Regions from separate parts of the Microbispora sp. H10836 genome, predicted to be linked through region 1. Evidence: riboswitches for the same ligand, from Rfam matches in the RefSeq annotation. Region 1 holds a riboswitch; each other region holds the start of a gene.
The links. A riboswitch is a leader RNA that binds a small molecule or an ion and turns the genes downstream of it on or off. The one in region 1 is predicted to bind cyclic di-AMP.
Positions count from the first base shown of each region.

Region 2: linked by a shared signal. The riboswitch ahead of HHX30_RS15950 (CHAP domain-containing protein) and the one ahead of HHX30_RS41185 (C40 family peptidase) in region 1 are both predicted to bind cyclic di-AMP.
Region 3: linked by a shared signal. The riboswitch ahead of HHX30_RS34830 (hypothetical protein) and the one ahead of HHX30_RS41185 (C40 family peptidase) in region 1 are both predicted to bind cyclic di-AMP.
Region 4: linked by a shared signal. The riboswitch ahead of HHX30_RS18275 (CHAP domain-containing protein) and the one ahead of HHX30_RS41185 (C40 family peptidase) in region 1 are both predicted to bind cyclic di-AMP.

Region 1 is NZ_JABBWU010000001.1:419,132-424,328, reverse strand. Features, by position in the region: gene HHX30_RS01950 (GNAT family N-acetyltransferase) at 1-241, opposite strand, end outside; gene HHX30_RS01945 (NYN domain-containing protein) at 554-1,870, shown strand; gene HHX30_RS01940 (C40 family peptidase) at 2,008-2,970, shown strand; cyclic di-AMP (ydaO/yuaA leader) riboswitch at 3,272-3,430, shown strand; gene HHX30_RS41185 (C40 family peptidase) at 3,501-4,076, shown strand; gene HHX30_RS01930 (hypothetical protein) at 4,179-5,096, shown strand; gene HHX30_RS01925 (glycosyltransferase family 4 protein) at 5,184-5,197, shown strand, end outside.
Region 2 is NZ_JABBWU010000007.1:254,914-260,110, reverse strand. Features, by position in the region: gene HHX30_RS15955 (MerR family transcriptional regulator) at 1-658, shown strand, start outside; gene HHX30_RS15950 (CHAP domain-containing protein) at 749-1,420, opposite strand; cyclic di-AMP (ydaO/yuaA leader) riboswitch at 1,435-1,573, opposite strand; gene HHX30_RS15945 (HAMP domain-containing sensor histidine kinase) at 1,701-2,942, opposite strand; gene HHX30_RS15940 (response regulator transcription factor) at 2,939-3,592, opposite strand; gene HHX30_RS15935 (hypothetical protein) at 3,745-4,266, shown strand; gene HHX30_RS15930 (peptidoglycan-binding protein) at 4,263-5,197, shown strand, end outside.
Region 3 is NZ_JABBWU010000026.1:99,000-104,196, reverse strand. Features, by position in the region: gene galT (galactose-1-phosphate uridylyltransferase) at 1-874, shown strand, start outside; cyclic di-AMP (ydaO/yuaA leader) riboswitch at 945-1,083, shown strand; gene HHX30_RS34830 (hypothetical protein) at 1,106-2,029, shown strand; gene HHX30_RS34825 (sensor histidine kinase KdpD) at 2,499-4,022, shown strand; gene HHX30_RS34820 (roadblock/LC7 domain-containing protein) at 4,115-4,549, shown strand; gene HHX30_RS34815 (DUF742 domain-containing protein) at 4,546-4,902, shown strand; gene HHX30_RS34810 (ATP/GTP-binding protein) at 4,907-5,197, shown strand, end outside.
Region 4 is NZ_JABBWU010000009.1:119,353-124,549, reverse strand. Features, by position in the region: gene HHX30_RS43295 (GNAT family N-acetyltransferase) at 312-1,064, shown strand; gene HHX30_RS18285 (DUF6295 family protein) at 1,172-1,459, opposite strand; gene HHX30_RS18280 (dienelactone hydrolase family protein) at 1,470-2,213, opposite strand; cyclic di-AMP (ydaO/yuaA leader) riboswitch at 2,598-2,740, shown strand; gene HHX30_RS18275 (CHAP domain-containing protein) at 3,090-3,698, shown strand; gene HHX30_RS18270 (DUF305 domain-containing protein) at 3,747-4,334, opposite strand; gene HHX30_RS18265 (IclR family transcriptional regulator C-terminal domain-containing protein) at 4,785-5,197, shown strand, end outside.

The sequences.
Region 1 (5,197 bases):
CCGGCCCTCCGCCGGCCAGCGCCGCGGCCACGCTGAGCACGTCGCCGTCCTCCCCGAGCGACACGCAGCCGATCTTCCGGCCGAGGGCGGCCTTCGTCTCCTCCCGCGTACGGGCGTCCCAGTACAGGTATCTGGTCACCTCCGGCAGGGAGTGGAAGGCGTGCAGGTCGTCGAGGTCGGCCTCGGTGAAGGGGCGCAGGACCAGCCGGGGGGTCGTGATCGGGTATGGCGGGGTGAACACGCCGCCAAGCGTACGGACGTGCGCCGGGCGCCCGCCAACGGGTTGTCCCGCACCCGCCGCAGGCCCGGTGACAGATCATGAACGCGGCATGGACACGGTGCGACGGCCGTACCCTTGGAAGTGACAAGAACAAGGGAGTGTCTCGCAGATCTTGCCGTGTGAGGGCGGCCCGGTGGGCGCGCCGCGAGGCTCACGTCTCGCGGCACGGGCATCGGGGGACGTTCTCGCATTCGGGGGCGACAGCACCGCGAGGCGCCGCGGGGCGACCGCAGTGGGCAGAAGATCTGTAGGACACGGCCGAGGAGCGACGAGATGAGTTCAGCCGGAGAAGGCCTGTCTCGTCCGTTGCCCGAGCAGGTCCGTTTACACGTGGTGGAGGTCGCGGCGCAGGTGCTGGGCTCGATGCCCGCCGCCGCCGTGCCGCCGCCGTTGCGCAACATCGCCAAGTTCGACCCCCGCAAGCGCGCCCGCCTGGGCAGCGCGCCGATCGCGGCCCAGCTGGAGAACGACAAGGAGTTCCGCGAGCGGGTGGCCGAGACGCTGGAGGCGGCCTGGCCCGAGCTGGTGGCGAGCCTGGCCGAGGGCACGGTGCCCCCCGCGGCCGAGCCGGTGATGGTCGCGGCGGCGGCCTACCTGACCCGTCCGCCCGGCTGGCCGGACCTGGTCGAGCAGGCGCGGGCCGACCTGGAGCAGGCCGCCGCGGCGGGCAGCCAGCGGGAGCAGGCGGAGACGCGGCTGCGCGAGCAGCTCGCGGCGCAGCGTGCCTCCGCCAAGGAGGAGATCGACCGGGTGCGCGAGCAGCTCAAGGCGGCCCGCGCGGAGAACTCCGACCTGCGGCGCAAGCTGCACGAGGCCCGTGAGCGGGTCAGGGCCGCCGAGGCCAGGACGGCCGAGCTGGAGGCGGAGACGGCCGAGGCGCGGGCCAGGGCCGCGAGCGCCAACGGCGCGGCCGAGACCGAGCTGCGCCGGCTCAGGGAGCGCCTGGCGGACGCCGAGCGCCAGCTGGAGGCCAGCCGCAGGGCCGCCCGCGAGGGCCGCAGCATCGAGGACGCCAGGGTGCGGGTGCTGCTGGACGCGCTGCAGGACGCCGCCGCGGGGCTGCGCAAGGAGCTCGGCCTGCCCACGACGATCAGCAGGCCGGCCGACTACGTGACCGCCGTCGTGCCGGGCGAACCGGGCGTGACGGCCGTGCCCGCGCGGGCGCTGGCCAACGACGACCCCCAGCTGCTCGACCAGCTCCTGGCCATCCCCCACCTGCATCTGATCGTCGACGGCTACAACGTGACCAAGACCGGCTATCCCTCGCTGACCCTCGCCGACCAGCGGGCGCGGCTGCTCACCGGGCTCGGCGGGCTCGCCGTCCAGACGCGGGCGGAGGTGACGTGCGTCTTCGACGGCGCCGAGCTGAACGGGCCCGTCCAGGTGTCCGCGCCCCGCGGGGTCCGGGTGATGTTCAGCGCGCCCGGGGAGATCGCCGACGACCTCATCCGCACGCTGGTGCGGGCGGAGCCGCCGGGGCGGGCGATCGCGGTCGTCTCCTCCGACCGGGAGGTGGCCGAGTCGGTGCGCCGCATGGGCGCGCGCCCGGTGCCCTCGCTCCTGTTGCTGCGCCGGCTCGGCCGGGGCTGAGCCGCCGTACGCACGCTCCGGACCCGCGTCGTCGCCCTGGGTCATGACCACCGCGAATACCTGCGACTAGGTTGAAGCTTCAAGATCGCCTAGATAGAGTCGCGCGCAGGTTTCGTAGATCTAAAAAGGGGGCCTCAGTGCGAGGGCGTGTGCCGGTGGCCGCCGGTCTGGCCGCCGTGGTCCTGCTGACGCCGGTGACGGGCGCGCAGGCGGATCCGAAGCCCACAGTCGCGCAGGCCAAGGCGAAGCTGAACAAGCTGAACGAGCAGGCCGACAAGCTCGTGGACCGCTATAACGCGGCCAACGAGAAGTGGAAGAAGGCGAGGCAGAAGTACCTCGCCATCAACGAGGACTACAAGAAGCAGAACGTCCGGGTGGAGGAGCTCCGCGCCGGGCTGGTCACGATGGCCGTCAACAGCTACCAGGTCGGCGACATGGGGTCGTGGGGCGGCGTCTTCTACAGCTCGAACCCCGACTCCATGCTCAGCGGCCTGGCCACGCTCAACCACATCTCGGCCGAGCGTGCGGGGCGGCTTCGCGAGTACGAGGGCGCCATCCAGGGCCTCAAGGACCGCCGTGACCAGAGCAAGACGCTCTACAAGGAGGCCGCCGACGTCAGGAGCGAGCTCGCCGACGAGAAGGAGAAGGTCGACAAGCTCGTCAGGGAGCAGATGAAGCTGCTGCGCTCGCTCGGGACGTACAACCCCGGCAATCCGAACAGCGCCGGCGTCGTCTACACCGGACCGGCGTCGGGTAACGCGCTGTCGGCCCTCCAGTTCGCCTACAAGCAGGTCGGCAAGCCGTACCGCTACGGGGGCACCGGGCCGGACTCCTGGGACTGCTCGGGCCTCGTGCAGGCCGCCTGGTCGGCGGCGGGGGTGACCCTGCCCCGGACCAGCTACGAGCAGTGGGCCTGGGGCGCGAGCCGCAGGGTCTCCCTGGACGAGCTCCAGCCGGGCGATCTGCTCTGGCACGCCGGTTACGGGCACGTCGGCATCTACGCCGGCGACGGCAAGGTCGTCCACGCTCCGCAGACCGGGGACGTTGTGAAGATTGTCACACTCGCCGAGTATCACGCCATCGGTGCTGTCCGTCCCTGACGTCTCGCCCGGATCTGTGATGGTTGTGCCTCATGTGGCCGGATTGGGCCCGTGTGACGGGACTGTGAGCAGAGTCACATTTAGTCATCCGTGCTGCGGGTAAGCTGCGGTTTCTTCTTCTCGGCCTTCGTTATCCGATCTTTATCCGGCGCGAGGGCTTTGCCGAACGCGCCGGGTCCTGGGTAGCTTCTGGGCCGCGGCGGGCACGCCTCGCCGCCGCGAACCGGTCCGGCCGGCCGGTAGCGCAACCATCCACCGTCATCGGCGCCTCCAACACCCTCCCCCTCGCGGGATCCCCGGCGCCGATGGCCTGCCGAGTCCGTGCAGTCAGGAGGCACGGAGCCGGGGAACCATCGACCTTCACGCGAAGGTCCGGGGTGAATCGGCGCATCGCGCGCCGTAGGGCGACTTCCCCGCCCGAACCCGTCAGCTAACCCGGTAGGCGTTTGCGGAAGAGCCGAGGAGAGATCCTGTCTACCACCCCCGCTAGCCTGTCCCGTATTGCCCGAATTGCCCTGGGAGGTGCCGCTTTGACGGCATCCGTAGGGGTCGCCGGTGCGCATCCGGCGGCGGCCGACACGGTGACGGTCACGGTCGTCAAGACAGCCCCCGAGACGAAGACGACCACGAAGACGGCCACGGCGACCGGTGCGAACACCGCCGCCCGCGAGGCCGCGGCGAAGAAGCAGGCGACCAAGAAGAAGTCCGCCGCCAAGCGGAAGGTCAGCAGGACCGCGCTCCAGCGGGCCAAGGCCCGGCGCGCGGTGCAGATGGCCAGGAAGCAGATCGGCGACCCCTACCGCTACGGGGCCACGGGACCGGGCGCGTTCGACTGCTCGGGCCTGGTCCAGTACGCCTGGCGCAAGGCGGGCGTACGGCTGCCGCGCACGACGTGGTCCATCCGGGGCACGGTCAGGAAGAAGGTGTCCTGGGGGCACTTCGAGCCCGGTGACCTGATCTTCACCAGCGGCGGCGGCCACGTCGGCATGTACGTCGGGCACGGCAAGATGGTCCACGCTCCGCACAGCGGCACGCGGGTGCGGATCGACAAGCTGGACGCCTACCGGAGGAGCACCTTCGTGGGTGCCGTCCGTCCGGGCGTCTGAGGGCGCCGGTCACCAGCCCCCTCGACCGGCGCCGTCCTCGCGGCCCCGTCCACCTCGCCGAGGTGGACGGGGCCGTGGCATGTGCTGGTTACCATGCACGGCGTGACTGTCACGAGTGGCGTGCCCGTAGTCGTGCCGGGCGGGCGCGCCGAGGCCGGTCGGCGCCGGCCCGGCGATCCGTCCCACGGGGCCGTCCGTCCCCGCCGTGTCGCGGCCGTGGCCGTCGCGCTGGCCGCGCTGCTGGCCGGACCGGGGGCCGCGGCCGCGCCCGATCCGCTGCTCGCCCTGCGGCTCGATGCCCGCGCCGCCGTGCGGGAGCATCCGGGCATGTGGACCGGCGCCTCCGTCGCCCGCGGCGCGCGCGCGGTCGTCGTCGGGTCGCCCCGGCCGCTGGTCGCCGAGATCGCCGCGCTGGCCGATCGTGCGGGCCGTACGGTGACGAGGATCTGGGGCGGGTACGGCGGCGCGGTGGTCCTCGTGCCCCGCGGCGCGGAGCAGACCGCCGTGCTGGCCGCGCCCGCGAAGGTGGACGGCCTGGCGGCCGTCGCCACCGGCGGCCGGGTGATCGTGCAGCCGGCCGCGTTCGCCCGCCTGTCCGCGACGGGCCGCCTGGTCGTCGTGACCCACGAGCTGACGCACGTCGCGACCGCCGGTCCCCGCGCCGTCCCGATGTGGCTCATGGAGGGCTTCGCCGACTACGTGGGCTACCTGGACAGCGGGCTGCCGGTCCGCACGGTGGCCGCCGAGCTGGCCGCCGACGTGGCCGCCGGCAGACCGGCGCTGCGGGAGCTGCCGGGGCCCGGCGACTTCGCCGCCAGGCCCGCCCAGGCGTACGAGGAGGCGTGGCTGGCCTGCCGCTACATCGCCGCACGGTTCGGCGAGCGGAGGCTGGTCGCCCTCTACCGCGCCGCGCGGCGAGAGGAGATCGGCGCCGCCCTGCGGGAGGTGCTCGGGCTGACCGCCGGCCGCCTGACCCTCGAATGGCGGGCGTACGCGCGCGGGCAGCTCGCCCGGTCCTGATCGGCGTACGGCGGCGGTACGGCGGCGGCTGCGACAATGCCTTCTCGGGCGGCGCGGGCGGACCGCGCGGCCACGCCGGGGGGTGAGATGACGAAGCGGAC
Region 2 (5,197 bases), on a different contig from region 1:
CAGAATCCGAACCCTCGCCGAGGCCGGGGTTCCGCTGGCGCGGGTGCGGGAGCTGCTGCAGTCCGGTGAGGAGGAGTTCGCCGCGGCGGTCGCGGACATCGACAGGCGGCTGCGGGCGGAAATCCGGGAGCGGCAGCGGCATCGCGAGCGAATTGCCCGGCTCGCCTCCGGGGACAGCCTGGCACTCCCCCCGGAGGTGGTCGAGTATCTCGACCGGCTGCGGGCGCTCGGGGTCGACGAGCGGATCGTCCGGGCCGAGCGTGACGGCTGGATCCCCCTGGCCGCGCACTCACCCGGGCGAGTCGCGGAGTGGATGGCACGCAAGCGGGAGCAGATCGACGACCCGCGGCTCGTCGGTTTCTACCTCACCTTGAGTCAGGCTCTCGATCGAGACGACGACGACCCGCGGCTGGTCGAGCTGGCCGACAAGCTGGCCGTCTACATCACGCGTATGGCCGACGAGCGGGGCGAGCACTATGTCGACGACACCGACATCGAGTCACCGCTCGTCAAGCTCATGGACACGCTGGCGGTCGACACCGTGCCGCCGGCGCGTCGGCTGATCGAGCTGCTGAAGCAGCGAGGCTGGACGGGCTGGACCAAGCTCGAGCGCGTGGCCCCCAGACCGGCTGCGCCACCTCGGAGGCCGGCGCCTTGAGCATCAGCGCCGGGCGCCTGCGCGGCGGGCGGGGGTATGGCGAAGCGCGCCGGGATCACCGGCGCGCTTCGTGGGTCGGGGCGTCAGCCGTCAGGCGGAGGCGGCGGCTTCGCCCGGGTACATCGGGTAGCCGTACCCGACAGCCTGCCAGGTGGGACGGGTGCGGACCTCGACGGCGCCGTTGCCGGTGTTGCCCTCGATGGTCCGGATGGTGCCGTCGCCGTTGTCCTTGACGACGAAGCCGACGTGCACGATGTCGCCGATGTCCTTGCTGCCGTTCCAGTTGAAGAACACCACCGCGCCCGGCTTGGGCGTCCGGCCCCAGCGGCCGTGGTCGGCGAACCAGTTGGCGTGCTCGACGGTGTAGGCGTCGGAGCCCATGACCGGCCCGATGCCGAGCTCGTGGCCGACCCAGGAGACGAACATGTCGCACCAGGGCGCGTTCAGGTAGCCCTTCAGGGTGCCGCCGTCACGGGCGAGGGTCTCCTGGGCGCGGGGAGAGGACATGTACCACTGCTGGAACTTGGTCCCGCCGCCGTAGGCGTTCTCCCTGATCCCGACCTGGCTCTTGGCCAGGCTCAGCACGTCGACCGCGCTGACCTTGGGCAGGGTCGAGGCGATCTCGGCCATGGACTGCGCGGCCGCCGGGCCCTTGCCGGTGGCGGGGTTGTCGGCGTGCGCGGCCGGCGCCGCGACCAGCACGGCCGAAGCGAGGGCCCCGCTTACGAGGGCAGCGCGAACACAGGTGTTGAGGACGTGCATGGTGGGGCGAACTCCCTTACTTCCATGCCGCCTACCGGGTTAGCTGACGGGTTCGGGCTGGAAGGCGCCCTACGGCATGGCAGGCATGCCGATTCACCCCAGGAGAGGTGGGTCCCCGGCTCCGCGCGGACGCGGACTCGGCGGCCGGGCGGCAAGCCGGGATCGGCCGGCCGCGTCGGTCTGAGGAGGGCTTCTTGGCCAATGAATGAGCAAGTGCGCCCTGAGCTGCCTAAAAGGTAATAGACCAGGTCAAACCGGTCAAGTTAGAACAACTCGGATTTTACTCGCGAGTAGGGAGAGGCCGGGCGACAGTGGGTAGGGAAGCCCGGATGTGATCACCCCTGGCGGGCCCGGGCAGGCGTACGGTCACCGCCAGGCCGCCCTCCGGCCGGGCGAGCGCCTCCGCCGTGCCGCCGTGTGCCACCGCGATGGCCTGGACGATGGACAGGCCCAGCCCCGCCCCCCGGGCGGAGCGGACGCGGTCGCCGCCGAGCCGGCGGAACGGCTCGAACAGGTCGTCCACCTCGTAGGGCGGGACCAGGGTCCCGGTGTTCTCCACCGTCACGCTCACTCCGCTCTCGTCCTCCCGCAGCCGGACCCAGACATCCCCGTCCCGCACGTTGTACTTGATCGCGTTCTCCAGCAGGTTGAACAGGCAGCGTTCCAGGAGGAGCGGATCGCCGTACGCGACCGCCCGGCACAGGTCCTCGTGGACGACCACCTTCCTGCGGCGCGGCTGCAGATCGATCTGCTCCATGGCCGTACGGACGACCTGCCGCAGGTCGACCGGCCTGCGGGCGGTGAGCTCCTGTTCCGACTGGGCCAGCATGAGCAGGCCCTCGATCAGCCGCTCATGCCTGGCGTTGGTGCCGAGCAGCGCCCGGGCCAGCGCCTTGAGGTCCTCCGACGCCGCCGGCTCCTCCAGCGACACCTCCAGCACCGTACGGTTGACCGCGAGCGGGGTGCGCAGCTCGTGGGAGGCGTTGGCGATGAACCGGCGCTGGGCGTCGAACACCCGGTGCAGCCGGTCGAGCATCGCGTCGAAGGTGTCGGCGAGCCGTTTGACCTCGTCCTGGGGGCCGCTCAGGGCGATCCGCTCGTGCAGCGTGCTCTCCGACAGCCGCTGCGCGGTCTCGGTCACCCGCTCAAGCGGGCGCAGCGCGCGGTCGGCCACCAGGTATCCCAGCAGAACCGCGACGGCCCCGACCAGGATCATGACGATCACCGACGACCCGAGGACGTCGCTCAGCACGCCGGCCGCCCCCTGCTCGACATCGGTGCGCACCCGCCGCGCGAGCATGTCGGCGTCGGGCAGCGCGCCCCCCGGAACCGCGTCGGAGGCGCCCGCGCCGGTCACCTTCGACGCCACCGCCACCACGAACCGCTGGTTGAGCGCCCGAGCCGTCAGCAGGTGGGTGAACCACAGCAGCACCGACCCCGCCACGAAGAACAGCCCGCCGTACAGCAGGGTGAGCCGCATGCGCAGGCCCAGCCTGCCCCAGAAGAACAGGGCACGGGTCACAGCCGGTACCCCCGGCCCGGCACGTTCTCGATCACGGCAGGGACGCCCAGCTTGCGGCGCAGCGAGGTGATCGTGACGCGCAGCACGCCCGTTCCGGCGTCGGAGTGCTCGTCCCACACGTCCGCGCGCAGCCGTGCCGAGGTGACCAGGTCGCCGCCCGCCCGCATGAGCTCGTGCAGCACGTCGAACTCCCTGCGGCCCAGCGCCACCTGCCGCCCGTCCCGCACGACCGTACGGCGGGCGGGGTCGAGCCGGATCCCGGCCCGCTCCAGCACGGGCGGCACCGTACGGGACGAGCGCCGGGCCAGCGCCCGGACCCGGGCCACCAGCTCTGCGAACGCGAACGGCTTGACCAGGTAGTCGTCGGCGCCCAGGGACAGGCCCCCGACCCGGTCCCTGACCCGCCCGGCCGCGGTGAGCATGAGGATGCGGCTCGCCCCTCCGGCGCCGATCAGCTCCCGGCAGACCTCGTCCCCGTGCACGTCGGGCAGGTCGCGGTCCAGCACGACCACGTCGTAGTCGACGTAGGCGGTCAGCTCCAGCGCCTCCCGGCCGTCGTAGGCCACGTCCACGGCGATCGCGTGCAGCCGCAGCCCCCGGGCGACGGCGTCGGCCAGCTGTTCCTCGTCCTCGACCACGAGCACCCGCATCCCAACCTCCCGCTCGGCTTCGAGAGTGACGCAGGAGGTGTTAGCCGCGGATAAGCACGGATAAGCCGATCTCGCTTATCCGCGTTTAGCACCGCCTCCGCTGGCGTTGGGCCGCGTCCCGGGCGAACGGCCCGGGAGAGGAGGAGCGACTCATGCGCATACGACCGCCGCGTGCCCTGGCACCGGCCCTCGGGCTCGCGCTGGCACTGGCCGCCTGCGGCGCGGCCCCCGCGGACGACGGGATCGCCAGGGCCGACGGCGCCGCCTCGACCGCGACGGCGAAGCCGTCCGCGCCGGGCCCGGCCGACCGCCAGGAGGCCCAGCTGAAGTTCGCCCAGTGCATGCGCGAGCACGGCGTGGACATGCCCGACCCCGGTCCCGACGGCCGCGTCCGCATCACCGGCAAGAAGGGCGAGGAGGCCACGATGCGTAAGGCCATGCAGGCCTGCGAGCACTTCATGAAGGACGCGGTCGGCGACAAGCTCGGCGGCGACGACCCCGAGGCGCGCGACCGCATGGTCAAGTTCGCCCAGTGCATGCGCGAGCACGGCGTCGACGTCGCCGACCCGGCCCCCGGGCAGGGACTCCAGATCAAGATCAAGCCGGGTCAGGAGAAGGCGATGGACGAGGCGCAGAAGGCCTGCGAGGAGTCCGCCCCGGGGAGGAACGGGTGAGGACGAGCCTGGTGATCGCGGGCGCCGGCCTCCTCGCACTGGCCGCGGGAACGGTCGTCGCCGTGGCGGGCGGCGACGACGCCGGCGCGGCCGAGCCGTCTCCGCCCCCGGTCCCCGCCACCGCGCCGATCACCCGCCAGGACCTGGTCGACACCAAGACCGTCGAGGGGGCGCTGACCTACTCGGGCGAACGGCGGGTCAGCACCGACGCCTCCGGCACCGTGACCTGGGCGCCCGCCGAGGGCGCGGTCGTCCGGCGCGGCCGCCCGCTGCTCAGGGTCGACCGCAGGCCGGTCGTCCTCATGTACGGCACGCTGCCGATGTACCGGCCGCTGCGGCAGGGCGTCGACGACGGCCCGGACGTCGAGCAGCTCGAACGCAACCTCAAGATCCTCGGCTACGGCGACGACCTGACCGTGGACGACCACTTCAGCTACGCGACCCATCTGGCCGTCAAGCGGTGGCAGGACGACGCCGGGCTGCCCGAGACCGGGCAGGTGGACGCCTCCCAGGTGGTCTTCCTGCCCGCCGCCGCCCGGGTGACCGACACCGGGGTCGAGGTCGGCGCCAGGATCACTCCCGGGCGCCCGGCCCTGACCGTGTCGGGCGTACGGCGGCTGGTGCACGTGGACCTGTCCACCGACGACCAGACGCTGGCCAGGAAGGGTGCCAAAGTCACCGTCGAACTGCCCGGCGGCGAGCGCGTCACCGGGAAGATCACCTCGGTCGGCACGGTGGCCGAGGCCGTCCCCGGCGAGCGGGGACAGGACGAGGGCAGCACGGTCGACGTCGACATCACCCTGAGCAAGACCCCCAGGACCCGGCTCGACAGGGCCCCGGTCGAGGTGGAGCTGGTCAGCGAGCGGCGCGAGGACGTGCTGGCCGTTCCCGTGGAGGCGCTGCTGGCCCTGCGGGAGGGCGGATTCGGCGT
Region 3 (5,197 bases), on a different contig from region 1:
CCACCTGCCGTCCGCCGAGGAGTGCCCGCTCTGCCCGGCCCATCCCGGCTCGGAGATCCCCTCGCCGTACGAGGTGGCGGTGTTCGAGAACCGGTTCCCGTCGTTCAGCTTCAACACCGGGGCGTACGAGCAGGTGGGCGGCCTGAGCGAGGTGCGGCCGGGGATCGGGCGCTGTGAGGTCGTCTGCTTCACCTCCGACCACGACGCGTCGTTCAGCTCCCTCAGCGACGAGCAGGCCGAGCTGGTCGTCGAGGCGTGGGCCGACCGTACGGCCGAGCTGTCCGCACTGCCCGGAGTGGAGCAGGTCTTCTGCTTCGAGAACCGCGGCGCCGAGATCGGCATCACGCTGCCGCACCCCCATGGGCAGATCTACGCCTATCCGTACGTCACGCCGCGTACGCGCCAGATGCTGGACGCCGCCGCCCGTCACCGGGGCGGCAACCTGTTCGCGGACGTCCTGGCCGCCGAGCGGAGGGGCCCCCGGGTGGTGGCCGCCAACGAGCACTGGACGGCCTTCGTCCCGGCCGCCGCGCGGTACCCGTTCGAGGTGCACGTCTACCCGCACCGCCGGGTGCCCGACATCCCCGCGTTGTCGCCCGAGGAACGGGCCGCCTTCGCGCCGCTCTACATCGAGGTGCTGCGCCGCCTCGACGGGCTGTTCGGCGTCGTCATGCCGTACGTCGCGGCCTGGCACCAGGCCCCGGTCACCTACCGGCGCGACCTGGCCCATCTCCACCTCCAGCTCTTCACGATCCGGCGTGCGCCGAACAAGCTGAAGTACCTCGCCGGCTCGGAGTCGGCGATGGGCGCGTTCGTCAACGACGTGCTCCCGGAGGAGGCCGCCCGGATGCTCCGCGAGGTGGTCACGACTTGATCACCGAACGGTTGCGACTTGGGTGGCACCTGGAGTTTCTTTACCAGTAGTATCCCTGGCACCGGTTGTCACAGCCGGTACGCCTAATCCCGGGCGCCTCGCCCGGGAGCCGGGGACCCAATCACGCATCTGGGGTCAAGGCAGCCGCCTGCCCGGGCTCCTCCAGCCCGCACCCGTCAGCTAACCCGGCAGGCACGTGGAGAGGAGTGGGCTCTGCCCCGCGCGTTCCCCTTGGCCGTCGGTGTGCTCGCCTCCGCCGCCCTCCTGTTCGGCGCGGCCGCCCCGGGCGCCGCCGACCCCAAGCCGACGGAGAAGCAGCTCAAGCAGGAGCTGTCGGACCTGCGGAAGAGGATCGACCGGCTGATCGCCGACTACAACGCCAAACGGGTCGCGCTCGCCGACGCCCGGGTCGAGGAGAAGGCCGCGCGCGGGCGGCTGGCCAAGGCGGAGGCCGATTACGAGGCCGCCAGGGACGCCGTACGGCAGATGGCCGGGCTGCGCTACCAGACCGACAGCTCGATGGCGCTGCCCGACATGAACACCGCCGCGCTGAACTACCAGCTCAAGGAGGAGCAGGCCGCCAGGCTCGAGCACTTCGAGCAGGTCCGCGCCGAGCGGCAACGCGCCGCGGACGCCGCCAAGACGCTCACCGGACAGCTCAAGACGCAGGCCGCCGAGGTCGCCGCACAGCGCGAGGACGCAGAGGACCTCATCGACGAGATCAAGGACAAGCTCGACGCCCTCATCCCGATCGCCCCGGGCAGACGGGCCGGTGGTTCGTGGGCGCCGGAGCTGCCCGCCGGCTCCGACAACATCACCCCCCGCATGCGGCTCATGCGTACCGAGGTCGGCAAGACCTTCGATCTGCGGTTTCCAGTGGGCTGCTACCGCGCGGAGAACAGCGGCGAGCACCCCCTCGGGCGTGCCTGCGACTTCATGATGAGCTCGGGCGGCGCCATGCCCTCCCCGGAGATGAAGGCGCTGGGCGACAGCCTGGCCGCCTGGGCCATCAAGAACGGGCCGAAGCTGGGCGTGATGTACGTGATCTGGCAGCAGCGCATCTACAACCTCGGCCACCCGGGCTGGCGGACGATGTCCGACCGCGGCGGAGTCACCGCCAACCACTACGACCACGTCCACATCTCGATGTACTAGAGGCCCGCAAGCCGTCTACCTGCACTGGTTGGCCTGGCGCCGCCGTCATCAAGCCCGCGCCCGCTGGTTCCACCATCGAGCCCGCCTATCCACCGCATACACCCAGCTCAGCTGGCAAATGGCGGCTGCCGCACTAGGGAAAATCATCATCATAAATCTATGAATGTCCAAAAAGTGAGTATTAGTCAATGGATGAGTTGACTCATGGTTGATTAGAACTGAACCACATGGTTCGAGGTGACTGTCTGTTCTTGGTCGTAGGCATGGTGCTACGGTGTCTGCCTGTTCACGCCCTGCTGTGAAACGGCACCGCATGGCCGTCCCGCCTACCAGGGAGAACAGCAGGTTCGACGCGGCCTTGTCATGCTCTGCCGCCACCCCGAGGACGCCGATGTCAGTAGATGTACCCCACCGGGCGCGGAGAAGGTTTTCACCGAGGGAACTGGCAACCCTCGCCTCTCTCGGCGCCATGATCATTACGGCCTGCGCGTGGTTGTGGGCGATATCCGCCGCCCCTTATGAGGCCAGAGAGCTGATGGCGCTCGTCGGCGGGGTCTCGGCCGCACTCCTGTCCGGCGCCGTCGCGGCCATTGTCCACTACTCCGGCACCGGTCGCCGGCTGCGTGAGCAGGCCGAGTGGGCCGGCGCGCGGTTCACCTGGCTGGAGCGGGAAACACTGCGAATGGCCGAGGAGTCGCTGCCCGCGCTGGGACGTCAGGTGCGGGACGGCGCCTCGGTCGCCGACGCGCTCTCCCAGATACCGCAGCCTCCGGACGGCCCGCTGCTGCACCTGCTCAGAGCGGCCGGGCACGAGCTCGAACTGCTCGAACGCGAGCGCGCCGTCGCCCAGGCGTCCCGCGATGCGACCGAGGGCGAGATCTCCCGGCTGATCGGCGAGACGCTGCCGGAGCTGTTCCGGCGGATCCAGACGGACCGGATGTCGGTGAGCGCCGCACTGGCCGAGATACGCCAGCCGGGGCAGGACCCGCTACGCGACCTGCTGCGCGAGACGGCGCGGCAGCTCTCCGAGAGCGAGCGCAGGGGCACCGCCGTGATGGCGGCGTGCGCCGGGGCCGCGGCCCGGGTGCAGGCACAGGCCACCAGCCTGCTCGCCCGGCTGCGCGAACTGGAGGAGCGGTACGGCGAACAAGAGGAGGTATTCGCCGACCTGCTTGACCTGGACCACCGCGTCTCCCAGATGAGCCGGCTGGCGGACAACATCGCGCTGCTGAGCGGCGGCCGTTCCGGGCGGCGATGGACCCGGCCGATCGTCATGGAAAGCGTCCTGCGCGGCGCGATGGGCCGCATCGGCGCCTACCGGCGCATCCGGCTGCACTCCACCAGCACCGTCGCCGTCGCGGGGTACGCGGCCGAGGGCGTGATGCACGCGCTGGCCGAGGTGATGGACAACGCCGCCACGTTCTCGGCGCACGGCACCGAGGTCCACGTGTACGTGGACGAGGAGGACGCCGGCGTCGTGATCACGATCGAGGACAGCGGCCTGGGGATGCGCCCGCGCGAGCGGCAGCACGCCACCAGGCTCGTGTCCGAGCCGCTCGACCTGCGGACGCTGTCCGGTACCCGGCTGGGCCTGGCGGTCGTGGGACGCCTGGTCGACAAGTACGGCCTGACGGTCAGCTTCCGGTCGTCCGCCCGCGGTGGCGTGGGGGTCGTGATGCTGATCCCGCGCCTGCTGATCACGCAGCCCCTGTCGGCCACCGTGCCGCCCGACGCCGAGGCGTCGGTCCACCACCCCGTGCAGGCACCGGCCGTACCCGCGCAGGAGGGGCCGACGGACGAGTCCGAAGATCTGCTGCCCAGGCGGCGCCGGGGGCAGACGCTGGCCGAGGCGACCAGGGCGCGGCAGGCATCGCCGGTCAAGCCCGCGCGCGAGGGGCCTGACTCGGCTGCGAGGTTCGCCGCGTTCCGCCAAGCCGGCGGCCGTGGGCGTACTTCCTCTTCAGCCCCTCCCCCGGCCCCGGGCGACTCTTGACACGCGTCCGCCGACCACCGGACATTTTTGGATTCACAGATGAGGAGGCAGGGGGCGTCCCTCCCGCGCCGAAGGGGCACCCCGTCGTTTCTATGAGCACAACCGATGCTTCGCACACCACCGATCGTGACTTCGACTGGCTACTGGAGAACCTCAAGGAGAAGACCCCGGGGATCAGGCATGTGCTGGTGCTGACCAGGGACGGCCTGAAGATGTGCTTCACCGCCGGCCTCGGCCTGGACGGGGCCGACCAGCTCTCCGCTCTGGCCGCCGGGATCCAGAGCCTCTCGCTGAGCGCCTCCGCCGAGTTCGGGGACGGCATCGGAGCGGGGCAGGCGATGGTGGAGTTCGCCGGCGGACTGCTGCTCATCGTGCCGGCCGGGGACGGCGCCCACCTGGCCGTGGTGGCCGAGGAGGACGGCGAGGTGGGGCTTATCGCGCACAACATGAACGAACTGGTGGAGCAGATCGGGGTGTACCTCACCGCGGCACCGCGGCAAACGGAGAACAGCGACGACCGCGGATGACACGGCGAGCCATCGACCAAGAAGACCCTGACCGGCTCTACACCGTCACCGGTGGGCGTACCAGCGCCGATGAGAAAACCTTCGACTCGGTCTCCCTCATCGTCAGCGAGTGCGCCCCCACCCCCGGTATGCAGTCCGAGCACATCAAGATCCTGCGGATGGCCCAGCGGCCGACGGCGGTGGTGGAGATCTCGGCGGAACTGCGACTGCCGGTCAGCGTGGTGAAGATCCTGCTGTGCGACCTGCTGGACACCGGTCGCATCACCGTCCGTCATCCGTCGATCGCCGCACAGGCCGGACGACCGGATCCCGAAATCCTGAGGCAGGTGCTCGTTGCGCTCCACAACCTCTGACCAGATGGCGGCCACCACGCGAACGCCGCTACGCACGACCGCCGCGGACGCTCTGAAAATCGTGATCGTCGGCGGATTCGGGGCGGGAAAGACGACCATGGTCGGCTCGGTGAGCGAGATCCGCCCGCTGAGCACCGAGGAGGTCATGACCCAGGCGAGCGTGGGCATCGACGACGCCAGCCGGGTACGGACCAAGTCGACCACCACGGTGGCCTTCGACTTCGGCCGGATCACGCTGAACGCGAGCAAGGTGCTTTACCTGTTCGGCGCGCCCGGTCAGCAGCGGTTCTGGTTC
Region 4 (5,197 bases), on a different contig from region 1:
AAGGCGGCCGGATAACCGGTTGCGGCCGCGCGCGGACGCGTGGGAGGGTACGACCGCTTCACAGCACGCGTACAGACGAAGGACTGAGGCCATGGCTTCGGCGACCCGCAGCGGCCGCCGCCGGCACTGAGCGGTCCGCCACCCGGCGGCACCGGCGTAGGCAGTGCCATCACCGTTTCACGGCGGCCCCACGCCGCGGTGCCCTGCGCACCGTCCGCGTCCCCGACGGGGACGGCCCCCGCGCGGCTCATCGCCCGCTCGACGTGGCGGGAGCGCGCTCCACTTCGTCATCAACGTGAGGTCCAATCACCGTGGACATCGATGTCCAGAGCTTTGCCGTGGCCAACCTTCGCCGCCGCCCCGAGGTCGTCGAGACCGGCGGTTTCGTCGCCGGGTTCGATCCCGGAACCCGCAGCCCGTACGTCAACTACGCCACCCCCCTGCCCGGAGCCCGGCCGTCCGCGCGGGACGTCGCGGCGCTGGTCGGGGCGTTCCGCGAGCGCGGGCTGGGGCCCCGGCTCGAGTTCGCGCCGGACGCCGCGCCCGGCGTGGAGCCCGCGCTCACACAGGCGGGCTTCGGCGTGGAGGCGGTGCACGACTACCTCGTCTGCACCCCGGACACGCTGACGCCGCGGAGCGACGACCGTCCCCCGGTGGAGACGCCGGTCGCGGACCAGGACTACCTGTCGATCGACGCCGCCCTGTCCGAGGCGTTCGGCGCCGGGTTCGCCGCCTCGCCGGAAGGCGCGGCCCGGCTGCGCCGCCTGGAGGAGAGCGGCGGGGCGGTGCGGTTCGTCCGGGCGCAGGACGGCGGCTGCGCCGGTGCGGCCACCTGCTCCGCCCCCGCCGTCAGCACGTCGGAACTCGCCGGTGTCGGCACGCGCCCGGCCTTCCGCGGCCGAGGCGTCGCCGCCGCGGTCACCGCCGCGCTGACCGCCGAGATGTTCGCCCGAGGCGCGCGGTCGGTGTGGCTCGAGTACGGCGGCGAGGGGTCGCGGCGCGTCTACGAACGCGTCGGATACCGGCCGTGGGGCACCCGCCTGTACATGTCGCTCGACGAGTGACCCGTCCGGGGCCGGTCGCTGCCCGGAAATCCTCCGGCGGGCGGCTCGCACGGCGCGGTCAGGCGGGGGCGGGCCTCCGGGCCCGCCGCCGGTGCCGCACGGCGCGGTCAGGCGGGGGCGGACCCGCGGGCGGCGGAGGCGAGCCCGGGCGGCGCCGCGGCCAGGGCCTTGTGGATCGCGTCGACCAGGGCGAGCGCCGCCTCCTCGGTGAGCTCGATCGCGACCCGGGCCGACGGGCCCTCGGCCGGGTTGGTGAAGTCGATGTTCACCGTGTGTTCCTGGCAGGCATGGTAGGGATGGTCGACGTAGACCATGCCGTCGGTGACCGTGAACCAGCCCGACGCCCCCTTGGCGGCGCCGTCGATCCGGATCTTCTCGGTGAGATAGGTGCACATCTGGTCCTCCTCAGGCGGCGAGGTGGCGGCCGAAGAAACCGAAGATCTTCTTCCAGCCCTCCACTGCGGCGGCGGGTCGGTAGTTCGGCCGGTCCACGGAGAAGAACGCGTGGCCGGCGTCCGGGTAGACGTGGAACTCGTGTTCCTTGCCGAGTCTCGTCAGCTCGGCGTCGAGCACCGCGACCTCGTCCGGCGAGGGGAACCTGTCGGCCGCGCCGAAGAGCCCGAGCAGCGGGCAGGACAGGTCGGCGGCCCGGGAGATCAGCGGCTCGGCCTTGAGCGGGAAGTCGGCGGGCGGCGCGGTGACCACGAAGGCCCCGTAACAGTCGACGGCCGCGTCGATCCGGAGCGAGCAGGCGGCCAGGAACGTCTGCCGGCCGCCGGAGCAGTAGCCGATGACACCGATCCTGCCGTTGGCGTGCTCCAGGCCCTTGAGGTAGGCCGCGGCGCCCGCGACGTCGCCGACGAGCTGCTCGTCCGGGACGCCCCCCTTGGCCCGGGCCGCCGCGGCCTGGTCGTCCGGGCTGACACCGGCGCCCTCGCGGGAGTACAGGTTGGGGCAGATGGCCGCGTATCCGTGTGCGGCGAACCTGCGCACGACCTCCTTGGTGGCCTCGTCGTACCCGGGCAGGTGGTGGATCACCACAACCCCGCCGTGAGGGCCGGTATCGAGCGGCCGGGCGGCGTACGCCTCGAGCTCGGCGCCTTCGTGTCCGGTGACGGCGACCGTGCCGGCCCACATCGCGTCGGTCATTGGGGTCCTTCCCTGGAATCGGGTCGCGCGCGGCCGGCGGCGTGGCCGCGTCCGGAAGCTCACGATAGTAGTTTCTTTTGCTAACTAAGTTTCCGCGGAGGCGATGTCGGGCCGCTGCGAGCGCGGCGGGGTGCGGGACTGCCGCCCGGGCGAGTGACGCCGCGCCCGGGCGCGGCGGCTCTGACCCGATCGGGCGTCCGGGCGCGCGTGCCGTACGGGTGTGTGGCGTATCTCACCGAGGGCGGACCGCGACCGCGAGGACCAGCGGAAGTGTCGCGCGACACCGGCCCGAATGGGGCCATTTGCCGGTTTTTGGGCCGTGTCTTACTTGTTATCTACTATGCTTCCCGTGTCGCGCCGGTGTGCGGTCCTCAACCCGAGGACGACCGGCGACCGCCGAATCCCGGACGTCATTCATCCCGGGAACCGGGGACCCATGTCTCTTGGGGTGAATCCGGACCATCCGGTAGGGCTACTCCTGGCCCGAACCCGTCAGCTAACCCGGTAGGCGGCCAAGGAGAGGAGAGCGCGTGGAGTGTCGGCTCCACCTGCCGATCCGGTCCGCGTCGCATCGACGGACCGCATGCCCGCCCTGGAACGTCTCCAGGCTTCCGGGGTGATGGCGCGCCCGTGACGGGCTGCCACATCTCCCGTTTCTGATTCCGCCCCGCCGCGAGGCCGTGCCCTCGTACGGCCATGCCGTCATGCCGTCACGCCCGGTGGGCCGGTTCGTCATGTCTCGAAGCGCGCCATGAGGAGCCTCCGATTTCCAGCGATCCCATAGCTCGACAGCTGCTCGACGCCGTCCGCCCGGAACTGGGCTACCGCGAACGAGCGGGAAAACATACGAAGTTCGGCGAATGGTACGCCGACAACGTGGCCAAGGACCCCGACTTCAAGACCGCACCCTGGTGCGACATGTTCGTCTCCTGGGCGGCGAACCGGGCCGGGGTGCAGGACCACGTCGGCGAGTTCGCGCTGACCACGCGGCACGCCAAGTGGTTCAAGAAGCAGCACGCCTGGAGCGACAAGCCCGAGCCGGGCGCCGTGGTCTTCTTCGACTGGTCGGGAACCAAGAACGTCCGCGACATCGACCACGTCGGCGTGGTCGAGAAGGTCGCGGGCGGGAAGGTCCACACCATCGAGGGCAACGTCGACGGCGTCTGGCTGAAGCGGAAGGTGCGCGACAAGAGCAAGATCGTCGGGTACGGCCTGCCGCGCAAGGTCAAGGCGACGCCGAAGGCGCCGGTGACGGTCCAGCCCGTGGCCGCGGTGAACGCCAGTGTCCAGGGTCCGGCCGGGCCGGCCACCAGGAACATGGCGGCGCAACAGGGGCAGTCTCCCGACGTCGTGTGGTCGCCGGGTGACGCCGTCCTGCCGGCCGGTCTGCTCTTCGCGGTGGTCTCCACCGCCGTGACCGGGCTCCGGGTCAAGGCCGCGGCGGCGCCCTCCGGCGGACGGCACCGCAGGCGCCGCACCCGGTGATCTCCCGCGAGCCCGCGTCGCAGGGGCGGCGGCCGGGCGGCGGCCGCCTCACTCCAGGAGGCGCTTCATCTCCTTGATCTCGGCCGACTGGCTGGAGACGACGGACGTCGCCATCCGCCGGGCCGGCTCGTACGCTCCGGCGCGCAGTTCGTCCCGTGCCATGGTCACGGCGCCATCGTGGTGCCGGATCATCATCGTGAGGAAGGCCCGGTCGAAGGGCCGTCCGGACAGGCCTTCGAGGCGCCGCATGTCCTCGGGGGACATCATGCCGGGCATGGCGTGGTGGGCCGGCGCGGCGCTCTCATCGGGCACCCGTTCGCCCCAGGCGGTGAGCCAGCCGCTCATCGCCTGGATCTCGGCAGCCTGGGCGGCCTTGATCCGCTCGGCGAGCCGCTTGACCCGGGCGTCGGCCGCCCGGCTTTCGGCCAGCTTCGACATCTCCACCGCCTGACGATGATGCGGGATCATCATCTGGGCGAACATGACGTCATGCTCGTTGTGGTCGGCCGCCGGCGTCGTGGCGGCCGGGGCGGCGGGCAGGGCCGGCGTGCCGGCGAAGGCGGCGGCGCCGTACCCGCCCATGCCGCTCAGCAGACCGGCCGCCAGCAGGGCCGAGGGCAGCACGCGTCCCCTCATCACAACCACCTCCGTTTTCGTCCGGACACGGTGATCGGGCCGGAGCGGAGCGGCGGCCCGGCACGCGGAGGCACCCCGGGAGTCGCGGGACCTGTTCCGCAGCGAGTCCCTCCGCGTGACCGGACCGCGACGCCCTCCGCTCGCCGTCCGCCTCGGGAGACGTGCCCGGCCGGATGCCGGTCATGCCTCCCGGGCCTCCTGCCGGTCGCGAGGCCGCGCGGTCCCCTGGGAAGGCGGCCGGACACACTTCTCGCCGCACTGTCGTGGCGTCCGCCGCTGGAGCGGACATAGGTCCGCTGAGCGGTCGTGTCAGAGGCTTCCGCCGCCGGGCGTCACGCAATGACGGAGCGAACCTGGGCATCCCGGGTTCTTCCTCTCGCCGTCAGGCGGACAGCGACAGGCTGGCAGGGTCTAAAGTTGACTCGGCGAGTTCGAGCGGAAGAGGCGTTCATGGCACGAGGCGACACTGGACCCGACTTCATCGAGGCGCTGGCGCGCGGCCTCGATGTCATCAGGGCGTTCCAGCCGGGGCGTCCGGTCATGTCCCTGACCGAGGTGGCGGCCGCGACCGGACTGGCCCGGCCGACCGCGCGGCGCATCCTGCTCACGCTGCAGGAGCTGGGGTACGCCCGGGCGGAGCAGGGCGGTTTCGCCCTCACCCCGCGGGTGCTCGAGCTCGGCGTCTCCTACGTCCGCTCGACGGGACTGTGGGAGGTCGCCCGGCCGCACCTGGAACGGCTGGTCGCCCAGACGCGCGAGTCCTCGTCGATCGCCCAGCTCGACGGGTCCGACATCGTGTACGTCGCCCGGGTGGCCGTACCGAAGATCGTCGCCCTCTCGGTGCAGATCGGGACGCGGTTTCC